2 regions of the Marinicrinis sediminis genome follow, and region 2 is predicted to be linked to the other one. Evidence: predicted binding sites of a transcription regulator. Region 2 holds the regulator's gene; the other holds the start of a gene.

What was found. Region 2 encodes Rex, which represses fermentation and respiration genes when NADH is low (regulators of the CRP and FNR family bind a similar motif). Its sites were predicted from a motif close to TTGTGAAATATTTCACAA; they were not measured.
Region 1: the regulator Rex is predicted to act here: its motif matches at 1,787-1,804, upstream of ric (iron-sulfur cluster repair di-iron protein).

What each region holds. Positions count from the first base shown of each region.
Region 1 is NZ_JBHUMM010000009.1:92,619-97,714, reverse strand. Features, by position in the region: gene ACFSUC_RS05960 (hydralysin-2) at 101-838, opposite strand; gene ACFSUC_RS05955 (Crp/Fnr family transcriptional regulator) at 1,019-1,720, opposite strand; gene ric (iron-sulfur cluster repair di-iron protein) at 1,878-2,597, shown strand; gene ACFSUC_RS05945 (hypothetical protein) at 3,813-4,688, opposite strand.
Region 2 is NZ_JBHUMM010000043.1:311,656-316,751, reverse strand. Features, by position in the region: gene ACFSUC_RS15315 (DUF47 domain-containing protein) at 1-60, shown strand, start outside; gene ACFSUC_RS15310 (manganese-dependent inorganic pyrophosphatase) at 178-1,107, opposite strand; gene ACFSUC_RS15305 (redox-sensing transcriptional repressor Rex) at 1,203-1,826, opposite strand; gene dinG (ATP-dependent DNA helicase DinG) at 1,831-4,704, opposite strand; gene ACFSUC_RS15295 (hypothetical protein) at 4,784-5,096, opposite strand, start outside.

The DNA.
Region 1 (5,096 bases), on a different contig from region 2:
TTTTTTCATTCCTATGATAATGGTATGTGACGTGCATAGATGCACTTCCTGATCCCCGTGTCTGACTGCGCGCTATGTACGCCCACTCTGGTTGACGATCTTACAGAGATTCTGTTTTCCCAATCTCGGTCTGAACATCGAAGATGGCTGCATTTTCAATGACGCCCTTGATCTTCCCTGAAGCTTGTTCCAATGCATGATTGGCATCCATGAACCAGTAGTAATGACCATCTACCTTGTCAGGGAAATTGGCTCCGAACATGCCCTGAACGCTGACCGGCGCTTCGAATTTCATTTTTGCTTTTTTCAAAGTTCCCACAATGGACACTTTCTTCTTGCTGCGTGGCGGCACGACAACTGAAACCGTCGAAGATACCGATCTGGAAGATTGTTGAGACTGGGTCTTGCCTACGGTAATGGATTCAGAGAAGGATACGCCTGTGCTGAACACTCCTTCAATCTGTACTTCAGCGGAAATGGTCAAGCCTGCTGTGACTTCGGAAGACCAGGAGGTTTCCTCTGTCCAGCTTGCATCCACGGTCAAGGAAATCGTGGCTTCTTCATCCCCTTGGTTCACCGCGTAGTTGCTGCCCAGAATCCCTTCATCCGGATGGCTCTCTCCATCATCTTCATATTCAAATTCGCCCAGCACTTTGTAGCAAGGCATGCCGTATTGCTCGGTAATCGCTGGCTGCACCGCATTGTAGTAGGTCTCACTGTTCACACAGATCCCATCCGGCTTCTTGCCATAACGATCCTGGAAGCTTTTTCTTACACTGTCCGGGCTGGAATTGACTGCGGGTAAATCTGAGAAAGAAAATAATTCACGAACTGACATAATTAATAATTCCTCCTTCAAAATGTGGTAGGGAAGTCCCATTACTAAATCTACCATATCTATCTTCTATTTTGAAGGAATAATCATGTTTTGTAGAATTTTATCTAATCTTTAGAAAAAAGGCTTGATTTTCACTCTTTCAGTATGATGGCATCCTACTTTCGCCCTGATTTTGACCCTTTACGGCTTCCACCGCTTAAAGGCATCAAGATCATGGATGATGAATCCGTCCCGATTGGTGTCCATCAGTCCTTCCTTCCTCCACTGACTGAGCAGCCTGGTTATGCTCTCTCTCGTCGTGCCGATCGTACTGGCAAATTCCTGATGGGTGATGGGTAAGGGAAGCCAGATTCCATCCTCTATATTTGTCCCTTCTCTCTTCCTGCCCTGCTCGGCAACCATCGCGATGAGAAACGACTGCGCACGAAGCTGAACCTCCTGTCCACTCATATCCTGTAGCTTGGCCTGCAACTCCATGATAATCTTCCCCATCACCCGCATGACCTTTATACTCATGGACGGTCTGGATCGCAAGAGCTGTTCGAAGTCCCGGATCGGGATGGCCAACACCTTCGTTTGCACCAGCGTTTCTGCTGTAGCCGGGTACGGGGATTCCGCATACAGCCCCGTGTGCGGAAACATGCTGCCGGAGGACAGAAAATTGACAATTTGCTCATGTCCGTTGCGATCTGTCTTGTACGTTTTGACGAGTCCGGTTTGGATCAGGTAAACGGCGGTTTTCTCCGATCCTTCATGAAATATGACCTGCTTTTTGTCATAGGTTCGATCAATGGCGATGTGGGCGAGATGGGCAAGTTCTTCCTGGCTCATATCTGAAAAGAGCGGCACCTCGGCAAGGTGAAGCAATCTTTGGTCTTCCATGTTCTCACTTCCTGTTCCTGGTTCATTTCGTTAAGACTATCATAACCAAGTTGCGCTCAGAAGTGTAGGTGAAGTAATTCAGGATGGAGTCGGTGATCTGTATCACAAAGCTCCGCTTCCCGTCATTGTAAGATAAGGGCAAAAGGAGGTTGTTCATATGACCACATTTACACTGGATAAAAAGATTGGAGATATCGTAACGGCATTCCCGGGGGCGAGCAATGTATTCAAAGCTCATCAGATAGACTTTTGCTGTGGCGGCCAGCGTCCGCTTCGTGAGGCCATTGAAGACAAACAACTGGACGGAGAGCAGGTCCTTGGTGCACTGGATGAAGCGTATCGCTTCCACATCGAACGCCAGCAAGTCGGTGAGCAGGACTGGAAACAAGCTTCGTTTCAGACGCTGATCGATCATATCGTGAGCATGCATCATGAGTATGTGCGCCGTGAGCTGCCGATTATCAGTCAGTTTGTCACCAAAGTAATGAATGTACACGGCATTCATTATCCGGATATGCTGCCACCGCTGCACCGGATGTTCCATGAATTGAAGATGGAGCTGGAGCAGCATTTGATGGCAGAGGAACAGATTTTATTCCCGCTTGTGATCGCTTATGAACAGTCCGGAGATCCGGGCAAGCTGAAAGAAGCGCTCGCGGAACTGGATCGATTGGAAGCAGATCATAGCGGAGCTGGCGATTTACTGAAGGAAATGCGCAAGGTTACATCGAACTATACGTTGCCAGAAGGGGCATGCCGGACATTCACCCTTACCTTCGAGAAGCTGGAACAACTGGAAGCGGACATGTTCGAGCATATTCATCTCGAGAACAATATCTTGTTTGTACGGCTGGCGGAGTTAGATACTGAAGCCTGAATCACTCTCAACTGCTGAACGTCGAACACCGTAATGCATGGCGCGTTTAGGTATTTGGAAATAAGGAAGAGCGGGTATGTCCATGATGGTAATGGTACATATCCGCTCTTTCTTTTGCGTATGCTGCTGATTCAGATGTTAGTCACCTTATGCTGAGAGGAATCAGAGGAGAGATCGCATGGCTGCGTTCATCGTGCCAGAGCCTTCCAATCGGAATGCCGGAACCTGCTCCACTTGTTTTAAAATGAGGGCGATCCTGTCATCCAATTCGTTTAACGGACGGGGTTGGATGAAATGATTCTGGAGTGTTCTGTTTCAATTCCTCATAGGTACGATACAAACCAGGAAAAGCGCGAGAAGGCTGCAGCTCATGAGCAATTTCAATTCCTCATAGGTACGATACAAACCCCAAAAATTGGCTTTGATATAGGCTTACTACATTTGTTCAAAGATTCCTTTATTCACTTTCACAAATTGTCTATTTCGGAATATTATCCAGTTATCCTTAATCTCCTCTTGGTTTCTCGTTCAATCTCCCTAATTTGAATTGTCGTCGATCCCCTAGGATTACGACGCTAATGAGAGTCGACGAGACATATACTAGAAATACATCTAATTTTCCTGTTTATTGTAAAATGAACATCCATAGCAGGAACAGTACCAAAGTTTTGAAGTTGCTTAACAATTTGATAAAGAAATAATTCACTGTCTCTTGGAATGTTGTGTGATCACACATTCTGAGATATATCGAATTGGTTTTTCTATAGTCTCATTACTTTGTGATCAATTTTTTAACATGCATAAATAGTTCAATAATTAGATATCCCAAAAATGGAAGTGCTAAAGCAGTGATGAAATATGGCCATTGGGATTTGAAAACGGAAATCCCTTCCGAAAAAATGAGATAGTAAAATGAAGTCAAAAGAAATACAACCAGTATAGCTGTAAAAACATTTCTCATTTTGCTGAACAACGAGAGTGATGCAATATACACAACAAACATTAACAAACTGCCTTGTGTAGACAACTGATCTGTATCAATATATTTTGGAAGTATGGATTGCTCAATAATATATACATATGAAATCCAAGTTAATAGAAAGTTGCATAACACCTTGATTGTATCAGGATTTTTATTCAACAGCATGCACTCCAGTATTGTTTATTTAAATAACCGAGTATGAATCTCACACTCGGTTATTTATGACGATTTGTTTACTGCACTACAGTTAAAGTAGTATCTAAAAAAGCCCCATATCGATCAGAAACATCTAGTCGATACGATGCATTTAAATCGTAGTTTTCGACATGAAGCCCGACACCATTCATACCTGCAAAAGTAACTTGATATGAACCACTTGTTTTTGCTGCAGTACTAGAAGAACCACTAGATCTGATAACACTTGCACTTGATGAAACCGATACTATTGGTACTTGCGAAAAAGTACCTGTAGTAGTAGCATTTGAGATCGTTAATTTACCGATAGTGGCTGACATGTAAGACATCAATGCAAGTTTAGTATCAGGATAAAACAAATGTACGATTGTATACGTCCAACGATGATAATAATCATCGTCATCATATCTAATATATCTATATGCGTCAAATTCCTGACTTGATGCAGACATTAATAATTCGTTAGAATTTACTTTTCCAAACTCTTCAGTAACTTGTGTGAAACTACCATCCTCCATTGTTACAATTTTCTTCTCTGCACTGTTAAGTTTTAATGAGTTTATTGGTAATTTCTCAGCAACTTTTCTCAGGTCAAATGCATCAACATTTTCAATGTATTTAGTTTCTAGTTCAGGGTTATCATTGAATTCTCTTCTAACTTTGTGCAGTAATTCCTTTATTTCTTTCTTTTCATAAAAATCTTTTATCTTTTGCTGTTCATCAGAATCATTTTTGGAAGCTTGATAAATGCTTAATAAATCCGTGTTTGCCTCGTTAATAGCTTCACCATATTTTTCGATGAATTTTTCTACTTCCTTGTCATTTGAAGTTTGAACACTGTTACTAGCAAAAGCAGATGTAGGAGCAATAATAGCCAAAACAAAAATCACGACCAACAATAAATTTTTTCTCATTTTTTCCTCCTAAAATTAAATTTAATGTTTAATACAGGAATGAAGATAACATATATAGTGATCAAATTAAAGATTTATATGAAAAATAGTAATTTAGTACCATTAAATCACTATAGAATCCACTAATTTAATTTGTCGTTATTTGTATGTTATTTTGATTATTATTGTTCTTTCTTTCTAAATAAATTGTTCCTGAATTTAAAACTCATCATAGAAAGACTTCAGTGACTGAGTCGCGTTTAAATAGTGTTATATTGTGGGATTTTCCCAGATTGATTAGAGTGAACTTTGAAATTGAAGATAATCCTGCCCCTCCCACAGAAAGGGTCTTCTACGTTTTCATGTAAATTTATGATGTTTGGTCACTCGAGTGCTGCGACTTTTGCATCAATTCTCTTCCAGACATGT
Region 2 (5,096 bases):
ACCGATGCCTGCGAAGACGTTGCCGATGTACTGGAGAGTATCGTTCTGCGCTATGCTTAACATTGGAAACTGATTCTAATCCAACGATATGTTAACGTGAATGTTTGATGATATACACTAAAGACGGGGAGCCACCATTGGCTCCCCGTTTTTCTATGTGCCATATCTTCGTTAATCTTACTTGCTGAGTACATCCGTCAATACCGGTACGACCTGTTTCTTGCGGGATACAACGCCCTTCAGCTCCGCTTTGTTGTCTACCAGCTTGACTTGATAAGCTTCTTCTACCGCCGCAGATTGCTGACCTAATACAACGGCGACGGAATCATTGTTGAGAATATCCGTGATGACGAATACGAACAGATCCAGACCCTTCTCATCAATATTGCTTTGCAGCACCTTTTCCAGCTCCGCTTGACGACCAAGCACGTCCTGGGTGTCTACACAGTTTACTTGTGCGATTTCGACCTTGCTGCTGCCCATTTGGAACTGCTTGGAATCCAGTGTCACCAGTTCTTCAATGGATTTGTCACTCAGATCCGCGCCCGCTTTCAGCATGTCCAGCCCATAAGACTCAAGCTCTACGCCAGCAATCTGAGCAAGTTCCTTCGCTGCTGCTACATCCTGATCTGTGCAGGTAGGGGATTTGAGCAACAATGTATCGGAAATGATGGCGGACAGCATCAATCCAGCCATCGCCTTCGGAATTTCAACTTCATGTTCTTTGTACAGCTTTTTCAGAATGGTTGTCGTACAGCCAACGGGCTCTGCACGATAATACAGTGGACCACTGGTTTCAAAATTCGCAATCCGGTGATGATCGATTACTTCCAGCACCGTGACCTGATCAATGTCATTCGCACTTTGCTGACGCTCATTGTGATCGACGAGGATAACCTGGTTCGTTTCGGCAGCTACCGCTTCAACCAGTCTAGGCGCTTCCACATTGAAATGATCCAGCACAAATTGGGTTTCACTGCTGACCGATCCAAGACGAACCGCTTCCGCATTCATCCCCAGTTTGTTCTTCAGATCCGCATACACTAGTGCGGAGCAAATTGTGTCCGTGTCCGGATTTTTGTGTCCAAAAATCAATACTTTTTCCATCCATCCTACTCCTTACTCTACTGGTTTGATTCTTTTCACTTATGATCATAACGCTAAATTCCGATAATTCCAATAGCTTTTATATATATTTTTTATTATTCCTCGAGATAATAGGCCAAGCTGTGCAATTCGGTCGTAAAATCTGCATGATGAATGCGAATGTGGGCAGGTACCTTAACAATCGCAGGTGCGAAATTCAAAATGGCCTCCACCCCGGCTTCAACAAAAGCATTTGCGACAATCTGAGCCTCTACAGCCGGCACCGTAATAATGCCGACCCGAATGCCGTGCTGCCGAACTACCTCAGGCAGTTCTTCCATCGGCAAGACCTTGAGGTGATTGATTTCCTTCCCGATCTTGTCCTTCGCACTGTCGAATACAGCGGTAATCTTCATGTTGTCCTTCAGATACGTATTATAATTGGAGAGCGCATGTCCAAGGTTCCCCGCTCCGACCAGTCCGACATGAATAATCTGGTCCAGCTTCAGAATGTGTCGGATCTTTTCGATCAGGTAATGGACATCATAGCCGATCCCTTTTTTGCCGAATTCACCGAAGTAGGCAAGGTCTTTCCGGATCTGGGCCGGATTCAGATTCAGCTTTTGCCCGAGTTCCTGAGAGGAAACGGTCTGAATCTGCATCATATTTAATTCATTGAGATATCTTAAATAGATCGGGAGTCTGCGTACAACAGCCTCTGAAATTTTCATGGATTTCATGACCTCAACCTTTCTTCTGGGCCTCCAGTGGATACGCTTGGGAAGGTTCGAACCATTCCCTGACCCTTTCTATCATCAGCTGCTTGGACATATGCTCCATCTTCGGACCCGGGAGAGAGTATAGAAAATGCTTGCCATAATACGTGTCTATGACCCTCGTATCATAGATGAGCACGATCCCGCGATCAGAGGATGTCCGGATCAATCTGCCAAATCCCTGCTTGAAGCGGATGACCGCCTGTGGAACGGTATAGTCCATAAACGGATTTTTGTTCTTCTGCTTCAAATATTCCGCTTTCGCCTCGGCCACAGGATGATTCGGCGGTTGAAACGGCAATCGCACGATGACCAGACAGGACAGTGCTTCACCCGGTATGTCCACCCCTTCCCAGAAGCTGCTCGTACCGAGCAGGACGCTTTGCGCCCGATCGGTAAACCATTTGGTCAGCTTGCTGCGATTGTTGCTGTCCACCCCTTGCCCCAGTACCTGAATGGAAGTGTCCTGCAATTGCTCCTTCAGCGCGCCATGCACATCCCGCAACATGCGATAGGAAGTAAACAGGACCAGCATTCTGCCTTGTGTAATCTTGGCCACCTCTGCCAGAGAACGGATGAGCTCTTCCACGTACTCCTTTTCCCCAATTCGTCCCTTCAGCTTCGGGAAATCGCGCGGGATACAGACGAGCACATTTTCCCGGTAATTGAACGGGGAAGATAATTGCACCGTATGCACGTCCTCGGACGATGCCTCCGAACCGAGTCCTACCTGTTCCCGAATATAGGCGAAATTTCGATTGACGCTCAATGTCGCAGAGGTCAGCACGATCGATTCCTTCACGTCAAAGAACTTTTCTTTCAGCAGGTAACTGACATCAATCGGCACCGTAAAAAACTGCAGCGATTTGTGCCGGAATGAAACATTGGCCTCGATCCAGTACACATGATCCTTCTTCATGGAGAGGAAGAGCCGCATCTCATCTCTGCATCGCTCAATATCCTTAACAGAGCCCTGTATGTCTGTCAGGACGCTCTGAATGTCGTAATCATCCACTTCATCCTTTACCTCATCCAGCGCCTTCTGAAGCGTTTTGAGCAGCTCTGAGCTATGCACATGGATGTTCTCCTCGATCTCCTTGAGCGAAGGCCAGTAAGCAGGTAATTCACCTGGCTTGTACCTCACAACGGCCTGTCCGCCTTCCTGCATGGCGGTCGCTTCAAGCGGAACCATATCCTCGCCATATACCTTCTCGAAGAATTCATCCCACGACTGCTGGAGTTGAATCGACTTATGGATCGCCTGATCAAGGGCATCAACCCATTTCTCCGCCTTCTCGTAACCGCTATGCATCAGCATCTCACTCAACTGGGGCAGCTTGCCGATATTTCCTTCCTTGTGTAGCCACAGCAGCGCATTTGTCAGTGTAAAATAATGCGTTTCTGTACCCAAATGCCTGCCCGCCGTTTCTTCAAACTGATGAGCCTCATCAATAATCAGCCGCTGATACGCAGGCAGCAGTCGGTGATCGGCCTTTTGATCCGTAAACAGCAGAGAATGGTTCGTGATGACGACATCCGCCTGATTGGCCTGATTCCTTGCTCGATGATAGAAGCATTTTCGGAACCATGGACAGGCCCGGTTGAGACAGGAATCTGCATCACTGGATACGGTGCGCCATGATTCCATGCCCTTGGGTCCGAGGTGGATTTCTTCCTCATCCCCTGTCTGGGTCTCCCCCAGCCAAATCGCCATTTGTGCAGCCCATAAAATTTGCTCCTTCTGGGCATCATAATCCTTACTGTTCATTTTATGCTCGAATTTGCGCAAGCACAGATAGTGACTGCGGCCTTTCAACACCGCGGCCTCAAACGGGACCGGCATAATGTCATTCAATAACGGGACATCCCGCTGCCGAATCTGTTCCTGCAGGTTGATCGTATGAGTGCTGATCGTAATTTTCTGTTCATGTTTGATGCTGTAATAGAGGGATGGAATCAAATAACCGAGTGATTTACCTGTGCCTGTGCCGGCCTCTACAATCAAGTGCTTCTGCTTCTCGAACGCGTCGATCACTTCATGAATCATCGTCACCTGGGCTTCCCGTTCCTCATACCGGTCAAACTTCAGCTTTAGCGCTTCCACAAGCTCCGTATAGAAGGCCTCGAAATCCTCTGGCAGCTCACGTTCCTCCAGCTCAGCCGCATCCTTCCAGTCGTCCACAGCCAGCGCCCATTGACGATAGGCGTGAACGGGCTCTTCCAGTCTGCCCTGTACTTCACGCTGCACGATCCATTCATCGATCCACCATTTCATATCATGCAGGGAAGCGCGAGGTGCATCGAAGATATGGGACAACCGTTGGAGCGTCAGATACGGCAAGCTCTCCATCTTGTCGATACAGCGCAGCAACGCTTCTGCCGTCGCCTCTGCATCACTGTCTGCCTGATGCGGGCGCTCATGGTCAATCTCGAATGCACCTGATACCATCGAGAGCTGAAGGCTGGGCAGTTCGGGGAACAACACCCGCAGGATGTCCACCGTATCCAGCACCGGCCCCTGAAAAGCCGCATACCCGCATTCATCCAGTGCTCGCTGCAGAAATCCAAGGTCAAACGCCGCATGATGAGCAACAAAAACTGCCCCTTCCAGATAAGGAAGCAGCTCACGGAGCGCCTCATCCAGTACAGGGGCTTCTTGCACCATTTCATTTGTAATACCCGTCAGTTGGGTAATCATCTCCGGTATATCTTGAACAGGTTTCACGAACGAGCTGTACTGATCCGTAATCCGATCGTGCTCGATCAGGGTGCATCCGATTTGAATAATTTCGTCCTGATGCCCGCTGCCTGTCGTCTCGAAATCGATAACTGCATATTTCATGTCTATGTCCATTCCTTTCCTTACCGAGCCAGACACTATTTCTAGAATACCAAAGAATGGACGACCATGTGAATATTAATTATTGGATAAGTCCGGTTTGAATCAGCAAATCGTTTGTCGCATGAGGTGCATTCAGCTCTGTCATCGGCTGGGCCATCGACGGCTCCAGCGCTGCGGCTTTCTCAAACAGGGCAGATGCTTCCTCCGGCTGGTTGCGCTGCACATAAATACAGCCCATCGCATTAAACGTAATCGCTCTGAGCAGGGGGTGTTCACTGACTGAATTTACCCATTTCAGATGCCTGGCCGCTTCCTCCCATTCCCCGATATGCAAATAACTCAAACCCAAAAACAGCTTGGCTGGCAAAAACTCAGGCTCCAGCTGACAGGAA